One region of the Bradyrhizobium sp. NDS-1 genome, then DNA from elsewhere that is predicted to be linked to it. Evidence: predicted binding sites of a transcription regulator. Region 1 holds the regulator's gene; each other region holds the start of a gene.
What was found. Region 1 encodes PhoB, which activates phosphate uptake and scavenging genes when phosphate is short. Its sites were predicted from a motif close to TGTCATNNANCTGTCAT; they were not measured.
Positions count from the first base shown of each region.

Region 1 (5,017 bases):
ATTGTCGCCCGCGCCGACCGTGAGCAGCTTTTCACCACGCAAGGCAGCCACGAGATCGCCCGACGGCACCACGGCCTTGATGCCGACCAGGAGGCCCTCGCCGCGCACTTCGCTGACGACATCGGGGTGACGGTCGATCACGGAGGCGAGCTTCTGCTTGAGCAGCAGCGACATTTTCTGCACGTGGTCGAAGAAGCCGGGCTCGAGCATGACGTCGAGCACGGCGTTGGCCGCCGAGATCGCCAGCGGATTGCCGCCGAAGGTCGAGCCGTGCGAACCGGGTCCCATGCCGGAAGCCGCTTCCGCCGTCGCCAGCACCGCGCCGATCGGGAAGCCGCCGCCGAGCGCCTTGGCCAGCGACATCACGTCGGGTGTGACGCCGGTGCGGCGATAGGCGAAGAGATCTCCCGTGCGGCCCATGCCGGTCTGCACCTCGTCGAAGGCGAGCAGCAGGCCCTTGTCGTCGCAGAGCTGGCGCAGCGCCTTGAGGAAGGCCGGCGTCGCGGCGCGCACGCCGCCCTCGCCCTGGATCGGCTCGATCAGGATGCCGGCGGTGTCGGGCCCGATCGCCTTCTTGACGGCGTCGAGGTCACCATGCGGGACCTGGTCGAAACCATCCATCGGCGGGCCGAAACCTTCGAGATATTTCGCAGAGCCGGTCGCTGCGAGGGTCGCCAGGGTGCGGCCATGGAAGGCGCCTTCGAAGGTGATGATGCGGTAGCGCTCGGGATGGCCCTTGGAGAAGTGATGATGGCGGACCAGCTTGATCACGCCCTCCAGCGCTTCGGCGCCGGAATTGCAGAAGAACACGAAGTCCGCGAAGCTCTCGTTGCACAGGCGCACGGCGAGCTTCTCGCCGTCCGGGCTCTGGAACAGGTTCGACATGTGCCACAGCTTCGTCGCCTGCTCCTGCAGCGCCTTGGTTAGATGCGGGTGGCAATGGCCGAGCGCATTCACGGCGACGCCCGAGGTGAAATCGAGATAGCGCTCGCCATTGGTCGCGATCAGCCAGCAGCCTTCGCCGCGTTCGAAACCGAGGTCGGCCCTGGCGAAAACGGGGAGCAAATGCGGCGCTGCGCTGTTAGTCATGACGGCCACTTGAATGTTGCGGACGGTGTGACGCGCGCATTGGGCAACGCACCATCGACCGGCCCGGAAAACGAAACGTGCCGCCTTTTAAGGGCGGCACGCGCGACTATCTTATGCCTGGCAAGACGGGTGTCAATGCCGCTGGGAAAGCCTCGGGAAACGCTGAATCCGTAGTCTTGCGGTGCCGATTTCGCGGGTTTTCACCACGGAACATGTGGAAGCGAGTCGGCGGACTCTTGCGCGGGAGTCACGCCATATTGTAGCGTTTGGATTGTCAGATACGACATCTCGTGCAGCGGTTCTGATCCCAAGAGTCCTCATGTACCGGCGTAAACGTTCGGGCGTCAGTGGCGCGCCCGGCGAGCCTTAAGGGATTCTGACGACACGGGTTTTTGAAGGCTTAGGCATTCGCTGCAAGGCCCCAGGATGGTTGGCCGGCAGCGAGGGAAAGGGTGCAATGACGGTTTTGACCTGGTCCGATGATCGCGTCGAGCAGCTGAAAAAGTTCTGGGAGGCCGGACTTTCGGCCAGCCAGATCGCAGCAGAGCTCGGCAATGTGACCCGCAATGCCGTGATCGGCAAAGTGCACAGGCTCGGTCTGTCCGGCCGTGCCAAAAGCCCTTCATCGGCAGCACCCCGGCCGCGCAAGGCGCGTCCCGCGCAGCACATGATGCGGGTGACCCGCCCCATTGCGCGCGGCAACACCGCGCTGGCGCAGGCCTTCGAGGTCGAAGTGGAGGCCGAACCGGTCACCTACGACAACGTGGTGCCGATGAGCCAGCGGCTGTCGCTGCTGGAGCTGAACGAGGCGACCTGCCACTGGCCGGTCGGCGATCCCTCGAGCCCGGATTTCTTCTTCTGCGGCGGCAAGGCGCTCTCCGGCCTGCCCTATTGCGCCCAGCACTCGCGCGTGGCGTATCAGCCCGCAGCGGACCGCCGTCGTGCACCGGCCAAGCCGAGCACGCGGTAAGTTAGCTGATTTGCTGACTGCAACGACGGCTGCCGTAGCGCGACGGCGCCTCAACCAACTCGGTGTCGTCCCCGCGAACGCGGGGAGCCATAACCACAGGGCGCAGATGTTGCGCTAGACGGTCACTCCGAGTCTTCGCCAAACCACGCCCTGTGGTTATGGGTCCCGGATCAGCGCTTCGCTTGTCCGGGACGACACTGAGTGTGTCGCCAGAATTTCCCAGAACCCCTTACGTCTGCTCCGCCTTCGCGAAGCGATCATCGAGCGCATAGCCCGCGCCGCGGACGGTGCGGATCGGGTCCTGCTCGCGGCCGAGATTGAGCAGCTTGCGCAGGCGGCCGATATGGACGTCGACGGTGCGCTCGTCGATGTAGATGTCGCGGCCCCAGACGCTGTCGAGCAGCTGCTCGCGCGAGAACACGCGGCCGGGATGCTCCAGGAAGAACTCCAGCAGCCGGTATTCGGTCGGTCCGAGATCGATCGGCCGGCCCGAGCGCGCCACGCGGCGCTTGTCGCGGTCGAGCTCGATGTCGCCATAGGCGAGCACGGTGGCTAGCCGCTCGGGACTGGCGCGCCGCAGGAGGCCCTTCACGCGCGCCAGGAGCTCCGGCACGGAGAACGGCTTCACGATGTAGTCGTCGGCGCCGGTCGCAAGGCCACGTACGCGCTCGCTCTCCTCGCCGCGCGCGGTGAGCATGATGATCGGCAGTTGCTTGGTCTCGGGACGGGTGCGCAGGCGGCGGCACAGCTCGATGCCTGACAGGCCGGGCAGCATCCAGTCGAGCACGATCAGGTCGGGAATGTGCTCCTTGAGGCGGGTGTCGGCGTCGTCGCCGCGCATGACCGTCTCGACGTCATAGCCGTCGCCTTCGAGGTTGTAGCGAAGAAGCTCGGTGAGAGCTTCCTCGTCCTCAACCACCATAATGCGTGCGCCCATGGTGTCGTCGCTCCTTGAGGTCTTCAGCTATTCGGGATCGTCGTGGCGAAGTTGGTCATGTCCCCCTTCGGCCGCTTGTCGGTGATCGCCTGGCCCTCGATCATGTAGAACACGGTCTCGGCGATGTTGGTGGCGTGGTCGCCGATCCGCTCGATGTTCTTGGCGCAGAACATCAGATGGATGCAGAACGAGATGTTGCGCGGATCCTCCATCATGTAGGTGAGGAGCTCGCGGAACAGCGAGGTGCAGATCGCGTCGACTTCCTCGTCGCCCTTCCACACCGCCATCGCCGCCGGCAGATCGTGCGCGGCGTAGGCGTCCAGCACCGACTTGACCTGCTGCTGCACGAGGTCGGTCATGTGCTCCAGGCCACGGAACAGTTTCAGCGGATGGAAATCCGTCTCCAGCGCGGCGACGCGCTTGCCCATGTTCTTGGCGAGGTCGCCGATGCGCTCGAGGTCGGTCGCAACGCGCATGGCGCCGACGATCTCGCGCAGATCGACCGCCATCGGCTGACGGCGGGCGATGGTGAGCACGGCGCGCTCCTCGATCTTCTTCTGCAGCGCGTCGAGTTCGGTGTCGATGGTGACGACGCGCTGGCCGAGCGCGACGTCGCGGCGGATCAGCGCGTCGACGGATTCGACGATCATGCGCTCGGCGATGCCGCCCATCTCGGCGACCAGTCGGGTGAGCTCCTGGAGGTCGGTGTCGAAAGCCTTTGCGGTATGTTCAGTACCCATGTCCCGTCTCCTCAGCCGAACCGGCCGGTGATGTAATCCTGCGTGCGCCGGTCGGTCGGCGACGTGAAGATCTTGCTGGTGTCGTCGAACTCGATCAGCTCGCCGAGATACATGAAGGCGGTCTTGTCGGAGACGCGCGCCGCCTGCTGCATGTTGTGGGTGACGATTGCGATCGTGTAGTTCTCGGACAGTTCCTGGATCAGTTCCTCGACCTTGGCGGTCGAGATCGGGTCGAGCGCCGAGCAGGGCTCGTCGAACAGGATCACTTCGGGCCGCACCGCGACGGTGCGGGCAATGCACAGGCGCTGCTGCTGGCCGCCGGAGAGCGACAGGCCGGAGGCGTTGAGCTTGTCCTTGACCTCGTTCCACAGCGCGCCGCCGCGCAGCGCCTTCTCGACGCGGCCGTCCATCTCGGACTTCGAGATCTTCTCGTAGAGACGGATGCCGAACGCGATGTTCTCGTAGATCGTCATCGGGAACGGCGTCGGCTTCTGGAACACCATGCCGACCCGGGCGCGCAGAAGATTGAGGTCGAGCCTGGGGTCGAGGATGTTGGTCTGGTCGAGCATCAGCTGGCCGGTAGCGCGCTGGCCCGGATAGAGATCATACATCCGGTTGAAGATGCGCAGCAGGGTCGACTTGCCGCAACCGGACGGGCCGATGAAGGCCGTGACGCGGTTGGTGCCGAGCGCCAGATTGATGTTCTTCAGCGCATGGTGCTCGCCGTAGTAGAAGTTGAGGTTGCGCGCGGTGACCTTGGCGGGTGCCTCGGGCAGCGGCTGCGAGCCGGGATGAACGGTCGGCGCGCTCACGGAAACAGACATTTCACTCATTTTGCAGTCCTCTCGGCGCCGATGATGCGCGCGCCAATGTTCAGGGCAAGCACGGTCAGGGTGATCAGCAGCGCGCCGCTCCAGGCGAGCTGCTTCCAATAGGCGTAGGGGCTCTGGACGAAATTGTTGATGGTGACCGGCAGGTTGGCCATCGTCTTGTCCAGGCCGAGGCTGAAGAACTGGTTCGACAGCGCGGTGAACAGCAGCGGCGCGGTCTCGCCGGCGACGCGGGCGGTGGCGAGCAGCACGCCTGTGATGAGGCCCGCGCGTGCCGCGCGATAGGCGATGCGCTTGATCACCAGCGAACGCGGGAGACCCAATGCGCTGGCGGCTTCGCGCAACGGATTCGGCACCAGCAGCAGCATGTCCTCCGTGGTGCGCACCACGACCGGGATGACGATGACCGCGAGTGCCAGCGCTCCCGCGAGCGCCGAGAAGCCGCGCATCG
Region 1 is NZ_CP136628.1:7,362,632-7,367,648, forward strand. Features, by position in the region: gene RX330_RS34450 (aspartate aminotransferase family protein) at 1-1,089, opposite strand, end outside; gene RX330_RS34455 (GcrA family cell cycle regulator) at 1,547-2,059, shown strand; gene phoB (phosphate regulon transcriptional regulator PhoB) at 2,289-2,996, opposite strand; gene phoU (phosphate signaling complex protein PhoU) at 3,020-3,736, opposite strand; gene pstB (phosphate ABC transporter ATP-binding protein PstB) at 3,748-4,569, opposite strand; gene pstA (phosphate ABC transporter permease PstA) at 4,566-5,017, opposite strand, start outside.

Region 2 (5,017 bases), 670 kb from region 1:
TGCTGCAGAGCGATCGCGGCCTGACCTACACCGGCGAACTGCCGAAGGGTTCCAAAGTGGTCGAGGGCGAATGGTGGAGCGCGGACTATTCCGGCCCGCCGCTGGTCTCGATGGAGAAGAAGATCGCCGACGGATTGGGCCTCAAACTCGGCGACGAGATCGTGGTCAATGTGCTCGGCCGCGACATTCCGGCCAAAATCGGCAATCTGCGCACCATCGACTGGCAGGGACTCGGCATCAACTTCGTTCTCGTGTTCTCGCCGAACGCCTTCAAGGGCGCGCCGCATACCCATATCGCAACCCTGACCGAAGCCGGCGGCAATGCGGCAGGCGACGGCAAGATCATCAAGCAGGTCGCCGACGCCTACCCGATGGTGACGAGCGTGCGGGTGCGCGAGGTGATGGAGACGGTCGGCTCGGTGGTGACCAATCTGGCGCTGGCGATTCGCGGCGCGAGCGCCGTGACCCTGATCTCGGCGATCCTGGTGCTGGGCGGGGCGCTCGCCGCCGGCCATCGCCACCGGGTCTATGATGCGGTGATCCTGAAGACGCTGGGCGCGACGCGACTGCGGCTGCTGGGCGCCTATGCGCTCGAATATCTCCTGATCGGGCTCGCCACCGCATTGTTCGGCGTGATCTCCGGCAGCATCGCGGCCTGGATGATCGTGACGCGGGTGATGACGCTGAGCTTCGTCTGGCAGGCCGGCAGCGCGGCGGGCGTTGTGATGGCTGCCCTGGTCGTCACCGTCGGGCTCGGGCTCGCCGGCACGCTGCTGGCATTGAACAAAAAGCCCGCGACGGTGTTGCGGAATTTGTGACAAATTGAAGCGGCTGGCCGCGGGGGCGCGGAATCGCACGATTCCCGGGATTAACCACGACTGCTCGTCAGGCTCGCGTCAGGATTGCCGCGGAGGGCGACATTCAGCCGCGCGTGGAAGGTTGCAGCGAATGTGTTAGTTTCCCACATATCGAGTGGGTTCGGAGCCCCGATTGTTAGCCAGAATTTAGTCGGTTTGCATCGGTATCCGAGATAGAATTTGACGAACCGGCGGCGTGGCGACCCTCATGCCGGACGGACCAACCAACGGGAATTCGACCATGTCGGACCTAGACCGTAACTACGCTTCTCCTTTCGGCAGGGCCGCCGGGCGTGTTGACGCCGCGACGGTCGATGCCGGCCTGCGCGCCTATATGCTGCGCATCTACAACTACATGAGCATTGGCCTGGCCATCACCGGCCTGGCCGCGCTCGGCGTCTACATGGCCGCCGTGACCGACGTTCCGACGGCGGACGCGGTTCGCGTCGGCAAGCTGTTCCTGACGCCGTTCGGCTATGCGATGTTCGTGAGCCCCCTCAAGTGGCTGTTCATGCTGGCGCCGCTCGCGATGGTGTTCGTGATCTCGGCGGGCATCAACCGTCTCGCGCCTTCGACCGCCCAGATCCTGTTCTGGGTGTTCGCGGCACTGATGGGTATCTCGCTGTCGTCGATCTTCCTGGTGTTCACGCACACCTCGATCGTGCGGGTGTTCTTCATCACCGCGGCGACCTTCGGTGCGCTCAGCCTCTACGGGTACACCACCAAGCGTGACCTGACCGCCATGGGCTCGTTCCTGTTCATGGGCCTGATCGGCATCGTCATCGCCAGCCTGGTGAACCTGTTCCTGGCGAGCTCGATGCTGCAGTTCATCGTGTCGGTGGTCGGCGTGCTGGTGTTCTCGGGCCTCACCGCCTGGGATACGCAGCGGCTGAAGAACGACTACATCTACGGCTATTCCTCGGCCGGCGGTGAGGTCGCGGAGCGTGCAGCCATCACCGGCGCGCTGTCGCTGTACCTGAACTTCATCAACCTGTTCACGCTGCTGCTGCAGCTCCTCGGCCAGCGCGAGTAAGCGACGGATCAGAGTGAACGACATGAACCCCGGCCGAGAGGCCGGGGTTTTTGTTTGGGGTACGGTTGCCTCAGACACCGTCATTGCGAGCGCAGCGAAGCAATCCGGGAGTGCCTCCGCGGAGACAGCCTGGATTGCTTCGTCGCGAGAGCTCCTCGCAATGACGGGGTATGGGGTTGCGCCGAGGCCCCTTCCGGCCGCCGCGGGAAGGCTCTAATCTCGCCTCCATGTCCGCACCTGAAATCAGGCCCACGACCGAGGCCGACCTTCCCGCCATCACCGCCATCTACCAGCAGGCCGTCCGCGAGGGCACCGCGACGTTCGAGCTGGAGCCGCCCGACCTCGCAGAGATGACGCGCCGCTATCGCGTGCTGATCGAGGGCGGCTATCCCTATTTCGTCGCCATGCTGGAAGGACGCGTTGCCGGCTATGCCTATGCCGGTGCCTACCGTCCGCGCCCGGCCTATCGCTTCACGGTCGAGAACTCGATCTATCTCGATCCCTCCTTCCATCGCCGCGGTGTCGGCTCAAAGCTGCTGGAGCGGCTGATCACGGAATGCGAGGCGCGCGGCTTCCGCCAGATGATCGCGGTGATCGGCGATTCCGCCAATGCCGGCTCGATCGGCGTGCACACCAAAGGCGGCTTCAAGATGATCGGCACGCATCCCAATGTCGGGTTGAAATTCGGCCGCTGGCTGGACACGGTGATGATGCAGCGCGACCTCGGCGAGGGCGCAAGCACGGTGCCGAAATAGCTGCGCTCTCGTAGGGTGGGCAAAGCGTAGGCGTGCCCACCATCGCTGCGATAGAGAAAGGACGTGGGCACGGCGCGTCGCGCCTTTGCCCACCTACGTCGCCACTCGAGACGTCACACCACCGCCAGCTTGCGATCGATCACCAGCAGCACGCGTTCCAACTCGTGACCGCGGCGCAGGATCAGGCCGGTCGCCGAGATCACGCTGTACATGCCCTGCTTGCGCGCCAGCCGCGGATCCTTCTCGATGCGGTAGATCGGCACTTCCGAGGCACGGCGATAGACCGAGAACACGGCACGGTCCCTGAGGAAGTCGATGGCATAGTCGCGCCATTCGCCGTCGGCGACCATGCGGCCGTAGAGATTGAGAATGCGGTGCAGCTCGAGCCGGTTGAACGTCACTCGGTTCAGTTGCGTCGTCGCAGCGGCGGGACGCGCCGCCGCCCGCTGCTCGCTCGGATCAGCATCCTCCGACAGACTCATGGGAAGCGCGCCTCCTCGTCGCACGGCATGATCGCGTCCGCGAAAACCGTCCCCGGAGCCGCGGATCATGACGGTGATATGATTGCGCCAACCGTTCCCCGCCGCAAGACCTGTTGATGGAACTCGCCTGCTCAACTTGTCGGAATCGGGCACACGCAGGAGTGGAACTTCCTCGCGGCAAACCGTCACGGGATCGTTAGCAGGAATCATACTCTCGCCGCTTTTCCGCCCAGCGACTGCCGCCCTGCATTGCGAAAAGACTGAGGTGCGTTGACCCGGTCCTTTCGGTTCCGGATTCCTCAGCCCCCAGCCCCCCGGGGTCGAACAGGATCGGGTCTGTACGCGCAACAAGGAGGGCCAACGCAAGTTGGTCCTTTTTTGTTTGTGTCGGATGTTCCTGCCAACGCACCTTTTCTCCGGGAAGCCCGAAGACTGTCTCCCCTCATCCTGAGGGCCGCGCTTTTCGCGCGGCGTCCCGAAGGATGGAAGGCCCGGTTGCATCTGCGGGGCCTTGCATGGTTCGAGACGCGCGCAAGGGCGCACTCCTCACCATGAGGGTCGAGAGCAGAATGCGCTGATCAGAAAATCAGTGCAGCGACGTGTACGCCGCGCCCAGCATCGGGCCGGGCCTGTCCCGAGTGCCGTCCTGGATATAGACCACCGCGCCATCGACGCCGTCGCGCGTGAGGTTCTCGATCGGTACCGTCCAGCTTTCCGAACGCCCGGTCCAGTCACCGACCTTGAGCACGTTGCGCACCACATTATGATAGGTGACCTGCTGCCCGCGATTCTCGCCGCGGGTGATCGCGATCGGCACCGACTTGGCGATGGAGCAGATCCAGACCTCGCCCTGCGAGACTGCCGGCTCCTTGCTCGCGGCCACCGACACGTTGATCTGCTTGCCGGCGAGCGACATCGTCACCGGCACGCTCATCACGCCCTTACCCGGGTCGGACTTGCGGATCGCGTTCTCGATGCCCGCACGATCGCTGCCGACGACATGGGTGGAGCCGTTGACCACGACCTGCGGCGTGTAGACCTCGCGGTCACCGCGCACGCGCGAATACGCACGCTGGCGTGCAGAGAAGCGCGAATCCGCCAGCGTGTCCTTCCAACCGAGATAGTCCCAATAATCGATCGGCATGCTCAGCGCGATGATCGACGGGTCTTTGGACAGATCACCGATGATCTGGTCGGCGGGCGGACATGAGGAGCAGCCCTGTGAGGTAAACAATTCGACAACGGCGCGGGGATCAGCCTGTGCAGGACGGATGACGGCGACGATCGCACAGATGCCGATAGCTCCCGACCAGAGGGCACCGGACCAACGTGAAACCAGATGAGAAGCCGTCATTGTTGTCATGTCGAACGCCGCACACCATTGCTCGTGGAAAGGGAGATCTTATCGCCGGATGGTCACCGTAGTCTTACGGGGCGCGGTACACTCGACCGTCCAGGCCAACCGCCAAAGGGAGGTTTTCCGCCGGGCGGGCCCATCTGGAGCATGCCGCAAACGCACGAAGGCGGCCTTGTGATAGGCCGCCTTCATCTAACCTTCTACTCACTTCGCAGTGAGCCATGGTTCACAAATCCGCGCTTACGCCGCGAGTTTGCGCAGCACATAGTGCAGGATGCCGCCGTTGCGGTAGTAGTCGAGCTCGTCCAGCGTATCGATGCGGCAGAGCAGCGAAACGCGCTGCAATGAACCGTCGCCGGAGACGATCTCCGCGGTCAGCTTCTGGCGCGGCTTGAGGTCGCCGACTAGGCCGCGCAGCGTGACCTTCTCGTCGCCCTTCAGACCGAGCGACGACCACGAGGTGCCTTCCTCGAAGGTCAGCGGCAACACGCCCATACCGACCAGGTTGGAGCGATGGATGCGCTCGAAGCTCT
Region 2 is NZ_CP136628.1:383,360-388,376, reverse strand. Features, by position in the region: gene RX330_RS01870 (ABC transporter permease) at 1-818, shown strand, start outside; gene RX330_RS01865 (Bax inhibitor-1/YccA family protein) at 1,099-1,890, shown strand; gene RX330_RS01860 (GNAT family N-acetyltransferase) at 2,118-2,645, shown strand; gene RX330_RS01855 (DUF2794 domain-containing protein) at 2,759-3,127, opposite strand; gene RX330_RS01850 (DUF1223 domain-containing protein) at 3,714-4,490, opposite strand; gene acnA (aconitate hydratase AcnA) at 4,725-5,017, opposite strand, start outside.
Region 2: a site for PhoB is predicted at 3,195-3,211, ahead of RX330_RS01855 (DUF2794 domain-containing protein). Genes of this name have one in related genera too.

Region 3 (5,017 bases), 2.7 Mb from region 1:
GATCGACGTCGAGAAGGTCGACATCTTCATGGACGTGCTGAACTCCGGTGTCGCACTCGCGGTCAACAATGTCGTCAAGGAGAAGAATTCGATCCTGATCGACACCGGCGCGGCGACCTCGGATCTGACGAACGCCCAATGTTCGCCGAACACCGTCCATTGGGTCTACGACACCTATATGCTGGCGAACAGCACCGGTCAGGCGCTGGTGAAGGCCGGCGGCGATACCTGGTACTTCCTCACGGCCGACTATGCGTTCGGCGCGGCGCTGGAGCGCGACACCACGGCGGTGGTGCAAAAGGCGGGCGGCAAGGTGCTCGGCAGCGTCAAGCACCCGCTCAATTCCTCGGACTTCTCCTCGTTCCTTCTGCAGGCGCAGGCATCGAAGGCGAAGATCGTCGGACTTGCGAATGCCGGCGGCGACACCACCAATTCGATCAAGCAGGCCGCCGAATTCGGCATCGTCGCTGGCGGGCAGAAGCTTGCCGGACTGCTCTTGTTCATCACCGACGTTCATTCGCTCGGCCTCAACGTGGCGCAAGGGCTCAATTTCACCGAGACCTTCTATTGGGATCTCAACGACGGAACGCGCGCCTTCGCCAAGCGCTTTTCCGAGCGCATGAAGAACAAGGCGATGCCTTCGATGGTGCAGGCCGGTGTCTATTCGGGACTGATCCATTACTTCAAGGCGCTGGAGGCGATGGGCAGCAATCCGCATGACGGCGTCAAGGCGGTCGAGAAGATGAAGTCGATGCCGACCGACGATCCGCTGTTCGGTCAGGGCAGTATCCGGGTCGATGGCCGCAAGATTCACCCGGCCTATCTGTTCGAGGTCAAGAAGCCCTCGGAGTCGAAGGGGCCGTGGGACTATTACAAGCTGGTGGGCACCGTTGCTGCGGACCAGGCATTCCGGCCGCTCTCCGAGAGCGCCTGTCCGCTGGTGAAGAAGTAACTCTCGTGGCCCGCCGCGCGGTCGTGCCGCCGGCGGGCTTTCATTTTGGTGGCGGAAGCTAATCCCGATGCAGGCTCTCTACGCACAGTTACTGGTAGGATTGATCAACGGCTCGTTCTATGCGTTGCTCAGTCTCGGGCTTGCCGTGATCTTCGGCATGCTCAACATCATCAATTTCGCCCACGGCGCGCTCTACATGATGGGCGCCTTCGTCGCCTATTTCCTGTTGAACCTCGGCGGCATCAACTATTGGTGGGCGTTGCTGCTGGCGCCGATCATCGTCGGCATCTTCGGCATGATCCTGGAACGGACCATGCTGCAATGGCTGACCGGGCTCGATCACCTCTACGGCCTGCTCCTGACCTTCGGCATCGCGCTGATCGTACAGGGTGTGTTCCAGAACTATTTCGGCTCCTCGGGCCTGCCTTATGCCATTCCGGACCAGCTCAAGGGCGGCATGAACCTCGGCTTCATGTTCCTGCCGATCTATCGCGGCTGGGTCGTCGTGTTCTCGCTGGTGGTTTGCCTTGCGACCTGGTTCCTGATCGAGAAGACGCAGCTCGGCGCTTACCTGCGCGCCGCCACTGAGAATCCGACGCTTGTGCGCGCCTTCGGCATCAACGTTCCACGCATGATCACGCTGACCTACGGTCTCGGCGTCGGCCTTGCCGCGCTTGCCGGCGTGCTCTCGGCGCCGATCAATCAGGTGCGGCCGCTGATGGGCGCCGACCTCATCATCGTCGTGTTCGCGGTGGTGGTGATCGGCGGCATGGGATCGATCATGGGCTCGATCATCACCGGCTTTGCGCTCGGCGTGATCGAGGGGCTGACCAAATATTTCTACCCCGAGGCGTCCAACACCGTGGTGTTCGTGCTGATGGTGCTGGTGCTCTTGGTGAAGCCAACGGGATTGACGGGAAGGGCGGCCTGATATGACAACCCTGACGGACGACACGCTGCCGGCAACCCCGCGTGCAATGCGGGACGAGATGATCGTTTTCGTGGTGATGGCGCTCCTGCTGGCGGCTGTGCCGTTCACGGGAGTCTACCCGTTCTTCGTGATGCAGGCGCTGTGCTTCGCGCTGCTCGCCTGCGCCTTCAACCTGTTGGTCGGCTATGGCGGATTGCTGTCGTTCGGCCACGCGATGTTCTTGGGAACGGCGGGCTATTGCAGCGCGCATGCACTGAAAGTGTGGGCCCTTCCACCCGAGCTCGGCATCCTCGTCGGCATCGCCGCGGCTTTCGTGCTCTCGATCATCACCGGCTACATCTCGATCCGCCGCCAGGGCATCTATTTCTCGATGATCACGCTGGCGCTGTCCCAGCTCCTGTACTTCATCTATCTCCAGGCCCCGTTCACCCACGGCGAGGACGGCATCCAGGGCATCCCGCAGGGGCGCATGTTCGGCGTGCTCGATCTCTCCAAGCCGACGGTGCTGTATTACGTCGTGCTGGTCGGCTTCCTCGCCGGCTTTCTCTTGATCTTCCGCATCATCAACTCGCCGTTCGGCGAGGTCCTGAAAGCGATCCGCGAGAACGAGCCGCGCGCGATCTCGCTGGGCTACCGGACCGACCAGTACAAGTTCCTGGCCTTCGTCCTGTCGGGCACGCTGGCCGGATTTGCCGGTGCGCTGAAGGTGTTCGTGGCGCAAAACGCATCGCTCACCGACGTCCACTGGTCGATGTCTGGCGAAGTCGTGCTGATGACGCTGGTCGGTGGCCTCGGGACCGTCTTCGGACCGGTGGTCGGGGCCTTCGTGATCATCGCGATGCAGCAGTACCTGGCGGGCTTCGGCCAGTGGGTGACGGTGATCCAGGGCTCGATCTTCGTGATCTGCGTGCTCACCTTCCGCCGCGGCGTTATCGGCGAAATCGCCCATTACTTCCGGCGATCGCTCTAAATAGCTGATTTGACTTCGATTTAATTGCTGCTTGAAAGCGGTGGATGATCCGGCTCCGCGGGCGTGAGATGACACGCGCGCGGATCGGAAATGGTTTATGACAGCTTCATGACGGCCCTCGGGCCGGGCCATTTCCAACCGGTAGCCTATCCCCATGATGCGATGGTTTCGCGCTTTCCTGCCCAAGGAAGAACGGTTCTTCGACCTGTTCGACCGCCATGCCCAGACGGTGATCCAGGGCTCGATCGCGCTCCAGGGCATGCTCAACGGGGGCGAGGAGACGCCGGTCTATTGCCAGCGCGTCAACCAGTTCGAGAACGACGCCGACAACATCACCCGCGAGGTGCTGACGGCGGTGCGGCGCACCTTCATCACCCCGTTCGACCGCGGCGACATCAAGAACCTGATAACGTCGTTGGACGACGCCATCGACCAGATGCAGCAGACCGCCAAGGCCGTGATGCTGTTCGAGGTCCGCAGCTTCGAGCCGCCGATGCGCGAGATCGGCGGACTCCTGATCGAATGCGCCAATCTGGTCGGCCGTGCGCTGCCGCTCATGCAATCGATCGGCCCGAACGTCGCCATGCTGACCGCCATCACGGAAGAGCTGGGCAAGCTGGAGGGCCGCGTCGATGATCTCCACGACATCGGGCTGAAGGAGCTGTTTCTCAAGCATCGCGATGGCAACGCGATGGACTTCATCGTCGGCGCCGAGATCTACGACCACCTCGAGAAGGTGGCCGATCGCTTCGACGACGTCGCGAACGAGATCAACAGCATCGTCATCGAGCAGGTTTAGCACATGATCGGTAAAAGTGTGCAGCGGTTTTCCGTCGCGACAAACGCTGAACGCGTTTGCGCGGACATCATGCGCAAAGCTTAGGGCAGGGGCCGCGCCGTGGATGCTGCGTTGGCTCTTCCCATCCTGGTCGGCTTGATCGCCGTCGCGCTGCTGTTCGACTTCCTGAACGGCCTGCATGACGCCGCCAATTCGATCGCGACCATCGTCTCGACCCGCGTGCTGCGGCCGCAATTCGCGGTATTCTGGGCCGCGTTCTTCAATTTCATCGCCTTCATGGTGTTCGGGCTGCACGTCGCCCAGACCATCGGCACCGGAATCATTGATCCCGCGATCGTCGATGCTCAGGTGATCTTCGCGGCGCTCGTCGGCGCCATCGTCTGGAACCTCGTGACCTGGGCGCTCGGCATCCCGTCTTCGTCATCGCACGCGTTGATCGGCGGACTGGTCGGCGGCGGCATGGCTAAGGCCGGGATTTCGGCCGCGGTGTGGAGTGGCTTGACGAAGACGGTGCTTGCGATCGTGCTGTCGCCGCTGGTCGGCTTCTTGCTCGCGATGATGCTGGTTGCGATCGTGTCCTGGGCATCGGTGCGCTCGACGCCATTCGCGGTCGATCGCGCCTTCCGTATTCTGCAATTCGCCTCCGCCTCGCTCTATTCGCTCGGCCATGGCGGCAACGACGCGCAGAAGACCATGGGCATCATCGCGGTGCTGCTCTATTCGCAGGGCCATCTCGGCAGCGAATTCTCCGTGCCGTTCTGGGTGGTGCTGTCCTGCCAGGCGGCGATGGCGCTGGGGACGCTGATGGGCGGCTGGCGCATCGTCCGCACCATGGGCCTGCGCATCACCAAATTGACGCCAATGCAGGGCTTCTGCGCCGAGACGGGGGGCGCCGTGACCCTCTTCATGGCTACCTTCCTCGGCGTTCCCGTCTCGACCACTCACACCATCACCGGCGCCATCGTCGGCGTCGGCGCCGCCCGCCGCGTTTCGGCGGTGCGCTGGAACGTCGCGAGCTCGATCGTCTATGCCTGGGTGATCACGATCCCGGCCTCCGCGATCGTTGCAGCGCTGACCTGGTGGGCGGTCCAGATCTTCTTCAGGTAACGAGCTTCAGCCCGATAATCCCGGCGACGATCAGCCCAATGCTGGCAAGGCGGAGGGCGGTGGCGGGCTCGCCGAACAGGAAGATGCCCAGCGTCGCGGTGCCGACGGCCCCGATGCCGGTCCAGACCGCATAGGCGGTTCCGACGGGCAGCGACTTGAGAGCGAAGCCGAGCAGGATGACGCTGCCGGCCATGGCCACGAGCGTGACGAGGGACGGAACAAGCCTGGTAAAGCCCTCGGTATATTTCAGGCCGATCG
Region 3 is NZ_CP136628.1:4,691,811-4,696,827, reverse strand. Features, by position in the region: gene RX330_RS22275 (ABC transporter substrate-binding protein) at 1-952, shown strand, start outside; gene RX330_RS22270 (branched-chain amino acid ABC transporter permease) at 1,020-1,883, shown strand; gene RX330_RS22265 (branched-chain amino acid ABC transporter permease) at 1,885-2,853, shown strand; gene RX330_RS22260 (DUF47 domain-containing protein) at 3,008-3,652, shown strand; gene RX330_RS22255 (inorganic phosphate transporter) at 3,752-4,759, shown strand; gene sugE (quaternary ammonium compound efflux SMR transporter SugE) at 4,752-5,017, opposite strand, start outside.
Region 3: a site for PhoB is predicted at 2,951-2,967, ahead of RX330_RS22260 (DUF47 domain-containing protein). Genes of this name have one in related genera too.

Region 4 (5,017 bases), 2.8 Mb from region 1:
TCACGGCGCAGATGCGCTCGGCCTTGGCGATGAAATCGGGGCCGTTGGAAGCGTCGCGGCAGGCGGCGGTGGCAATCGCGAACACGCGTCCGACCTGCATCACGCGGCACAATGCGCGGAATCGCTTCAGCGAAGTCAGCGCCTTGTCGACGGCGTCGGGGGCGAGCAGGCCGGTGCTCTGCACCTCGCGCCCGAGGCCGCACAGCGTCTTCTCGTTGAAGATCGGAATGAGGCTGCGCGTCAGCCCCTCGTAGACGACGAGACGGACCGAGTTGGAACCGATGTCGATGACAGCGACGCTCGAGCCGCGCTTGCGCGGCCTCTTCACGTCGGAAATCCCCGATCAGGATGGATGGCGTTCGTTCCGGCGCGTGAGACGACGCGGCGAGGATTCCTTGAGCGACTTTCCACGGCCAGACAGACTCGGATTTGTCATGAAGTAGTTGTGGACATTGAAGGGCTCCTCGCCCTTCGCGGTCTTCATACGCGTTGAGGACCCGTCCGGCAACAATTGCCAGCTCTGCTCATTGTCCTTCAGGTTGGCGACCATGATCTGTTCGAGAACCTGCTGATGCACCGTCGGATTTTGCAGCGGACACAGCACCTCGACACGGCGGTCGAGGTTGCGCGGCATCATGTCGGCGGACGAGATATACACAGCCGCTTTGGCGCTCGGCAGGCCCTGGCCCATGCCGAAGCAGTAGATTCGGCCGTGTTCCAGGAAGCGTCCGATGATCGACTTGACGCGGATGTTCTCCGACAGGCCGGGAATGCCGGGGCGCAGGCAACAGATGCCGCGCACCACGAGCTCGACCTGCACGCCGGCCTGGGAGGCCTCGTAGAGCGCGTCGATGATATCGGGGTCGACCAGCGCATTCATCTTCATCCAGACCGCGCCGTGTCGGCCGTGCCGCGCATGCGCGGTCTCGCCCTGGATGTGCTCGATGATGCGCTTGCGCAAGGTCAACGGCGACACCGCCATCTTTTCCAGATCGCTCGGTGCGGCATAGCCGGTGATGAAATTGAACACGCGCGCGGCATCGCGGCCGATGGTCGGGTCGGAGGTGAAGTAGGAGAGGTCGGTGTAGATGCGTGCGGTGACCGGGTGATAGTTGCCGGTGCCGGTATGGACGTAAGTCGTGAGGCTGCCGCCCTCGCGGCGCACCACCATCGAGAGCTTTGCGTGCGTCTTCAGCTCGAGGAAGCCATAGACGACCTGCACGCCGGCGCGTTCGAGGTCGCGTGCCCAGCGGATGTTGGCTTCCTCGTCGAAGCGCGCCTTCAATTCGATCAAGGCCGTGACGGATTTGCCGGCCTCGGCGGCTTCCGCCAGCGCGCGTACGATCGGGGAGTTGTTGGAGGTGCGGTAGAGCGTCTGCTTGATCGCGACGACATCGGGATCGCGCGTGGCCTGCTGCAGGAACTGCACCACCACGTCGAAGGATTCGTAGGGGTGATGGACGACGAGGTCCTTCTGCCGGATCGCGGCAAAGATGTCGCCGCCGTGCTCGCGCACGCGCTCGGGGTGGCGCGGCACGTAGGGCGTGAATTCGAGATCTGGCCGGTCGAGGCGGGTGAGCTGCGAGAGCTCGTTCATGGCGAGCACGCCGTCGACCAGGAACACCTCGTCGTCGGCGGCCGAGAGCGCGTGTTGCACGAAGCTGCGCAGCTCCTCCGGCATTTTGGCGTCGATCTCGAGCCGGATCACCGATCCGCGACGGCGGCGCTTCAGCGCGGTCTCGAACAGGCGGACGAGGTCTTCCGCCTCTTCCTCGATTTCGAGCTCGGAGTCGCGGATGATGCGGAAGGCGCCCTGGCCGTGCAGGTTGTAGCCGGGAAAAAGGCGGTTGATGAAGAGCGCGGTCGCCTGCTCCAGCGAGATCAGCCGGACGGCCTTGCCGTCAGCCGGCAGGCGGATGAAGCGGTCGATCTTGCCGGGCATGCGGATCAGCGCGTTCATCTGCTTGCCGTCGGCGGCGCGCGTGAGCTGGAGCGCGATGGTGAAGCCGAGGCTCGGGATGAACGGGAAGGGGTGGGCCGGATCGATCGCCAGCGGCGTCAGCAGCGGGAACACGTTGCTGAGGAAGTAGTCCTCGATCCAGGTCCGCTCCGCCTTGGTGACTTCCTTGCCCTCGACCAGCACGATGCCGACATCGGCCAGCGTGCTGCGCAGGTCGCGCCAGATCGCCTGCTGGTCGGAGGCGAGTTCGGAGACGGTGCGGTTGATCAGCGCGAGCTGCTCGGATGGCGTCAAGCCGTCGGGGCTGCGCTCGGCAATGCCCTCGCGCACCTGGGCCTTGATGCCGGCGACCCGGACCATGAAGAATTCGTCGAGGTTATTCGCTGAAATCGACAGGAATCGCACCCGCTCGAGCATCGGGTGGCTGGGATTGACCGATTCCTCCAGGACGCGGCGGTTGAAATGCAGCCAGGAGAGCTCGCGGTTGATGAATCGCTCGGGGCTGGAGGCGATCGCCGGCAAGCCCTCGGCCTCAGGCTCTTTCTCTTTAACTTCAATAGCTTGCGCAGAGTCCATCAGAAGTCGGTCCATCCAGTTCGCCCCAATTTGCGACTTACGCGCAAAACCGGCGGAAGCATGTGTTAGCGCGATGACGTTTCGATGACATTGATGTTCCGCCGCTTCGCGGCGTCAAGCCGCTCTGGAGCCCGCAACCGATCAGGCGTCCCGCAAGAGTTCGGCGGCCAGCGCCCTTGTAACGGGGCGGCCGAGCCGCAGGGCTTCACCGTCGAGCAGTTCCACGGCCTGGCGGGCGGCGGCTGAAGACCGCTCCAGGCGGGTGGCCAGGTAGCCGACCACGCTCTCGTCCACGGCGAGCTGGCGGTCGGCACAGAATTTGACGATCAGGCCGCGGAAGAGCTGGTCGTCGGGCGGCAGCAACGCGACCACGGGCACGGCGCGCAGGCGCGAGCGCAGGTCGCGAAGCTCGATCTCCAGCGAGGCCGGCCCCTCGCGTCCGGTGAAGAGAACGTAGACGCCGTCCTCGCGGGCAAGGTTCATCAGGTGGAAGAGGGCGCGTTCGTCGAATTCCCCGGCCCTGAGGTCCTCGACGACCAGCGCGCCGGTGGCGAGCGCGCCCGGAACGCCCGTGGCGGTCAGTGCGCTGGCCGCGGTCGAGCGGGCACCTGATACCTCGGCCCAGATCGCGGCGAGATGGCTCTTGCCGCTTCCTTCCGGACCGGCCAGCCACATGATCCGGTTCGGCCATTCCGGCCAGCTCTCGATCAGGCCGAGACCGGCCGCGTTGGCGGGGCCTTCAAGGAAATTGTCCCGGCTGAGGCTCTCCGCGTGCGGAAGCGAAAACGCCAATTGTCGGGGATGGACGCGGCCTGGCACGCTTGCTTTGCTCCATGCCGGCGCGCCGGCTTGTTGGAAAGGATTCGCCTTCATCGAGCGGGAGTTGGCCTTTTGCGGGGCCGCATCCCCTCTCATTTGGCTTCGATCGTGCTACTTGGCCTCGATCGTACTCATGTGCCGCAGCCACTCGACCAGATAGAGCGACACCGAGGAGAGCGTGAAGACCGTGACGAGACCCATCAGGATGATATCATAAGGAGCCGGCTTGAAGCCGAAGGCAAGCGCCGCCAGCACCAGGGCGGCGAACGCCACTTGTACCACGGTGTTGAGCTTGGACACCTTCGACGGCTTCATCTCGACGGGCCGGTCGAACAGCCAGGATACGATCACGGCGGCGACGATCATGATGTCGCGCGACACCACCAGGATCACGATCCAGCGCGGAATCGCACCCCAGATTCCCAGCGCCATGTAGATCGAGACCAGCAGCGCCTTGTCCGCGAGCGGATCGAGCAGGGCGCCGAGCTCGCTCGTCATGTTGAAGCGCTTGGCCAGGAAACCGTCGACGGCATCGCTGATACCGGCGATCAGGAAGACGGCAAACGCCACCTCCATTTGGCTCGACACGATGGCCCAGACGATGATCGGGACCAGCATGATGCGGCCCAGGGTAATGATATTTGGAATACTCACGAAAGCGCTTCCCGACACCCGGTCTGACCTCGAATCCGGCCTCTCGGGAGGCTGAACCGGTTGATATCTCTACATAGTATACGGCGGGGCGCCATGCGAGCCATTGCGCGTCCCCGGAATTCGACGTAACCAGCCGCAAACCCACTGGAAATCGGGCATGACCGACCGCAATAACGGCCTCACTTACGCCGATTCAGGCGTCGATATCGATGCGGGCAACCGCCTGGTCGACCTGATCAAGCCGATGGTGCGCGCCACCGCACGGCCCGGCGCCGACGCCGAGATCGGCGGATTCGGCGGCCTGTTCGACCTCAAGGCGGCCGGTTTCAAGGATCCCGTCCTGGTCGCCGCGACCGATGGCGTCGGCACCAAGGTCAAGATCGCGATCGAGACCGGGCTGCACGGCGGGATCGGCATCGACCTCGTCGCCATGAGCGTCAACGACCTCGTGGTGCAGGGCGCCGAGCCGCTGTTCTTTCTCGACTATTTCGCCTGCGGCAAGCTCGACCCCGAGGCCACGGCCGCGATCGTCGCGGGCGTCGCGGAGGGCTGCCGCGAATCCGGCTGCGCCCTGATCGGCGGCGAGACCGCCGAGATGCCGGGCCTGTACAAGGATGGCGATTACGATCTCGGCGGCTTTGCCGTCGGTGCCGCGGAGCGGGGTACGCTGTTGCCGCGCAAGGACATCGCCGCAGGCGATGCCGTGATTGGTCTCGCTTCGTCGGGCGTGCATTCCAACGGCTTCTCGCTGGTGCGCAAGATCGTGGAGCAATCCGGCCTCGGCTTCGAGGCGCAGGCGCCGTTCGCGCCCGTGATGACGCTCGGCGGCGCGCTGCTGACGCCGACGAAGCTCTACGTCAAATCCTGCCTGCGCGCGATCCGCGAGACCGGCGCGGTGAAGGGGCTCGCCCACATCACCGGCGGCGGCTTTACCGACAACATTCCGCGCGTGCTGCCGAAGACCCTCGGCGTCGGCATCGACCTTGCGCGCCTGCCGGTGCTGCCGGT
Region 4 is NZ_CP136628.1:4,597,953-4,602,969, reverse strand. Features, by position in the region: gene ppx (exopolyphosphatase) at 1-328, opposite strand, end outside; gene RX330_RS21800 (RNA degradosome polyphosphate kinase) at 344-2,536, opposite strand; gene RX330_RS21795 (DnaA ATPase domain-containing protein) at 2,678-3,355, opposite strand; gene RX330_RS21790 (CDP-alcohol phosphatidyltransferase family protein) at 3,467-4,009, opposite strand; gene purM (phosphoribosylformylglycinamidine cyclo-ligase) at 4,167-5,017, shown strand, end outside.
Region 4: a site for PhoB is predicted at 2,610-2,626, ahead of RX330_RS21800 (RNA degradosome polyphosphate kinase). Genes of this name have one in related genera too.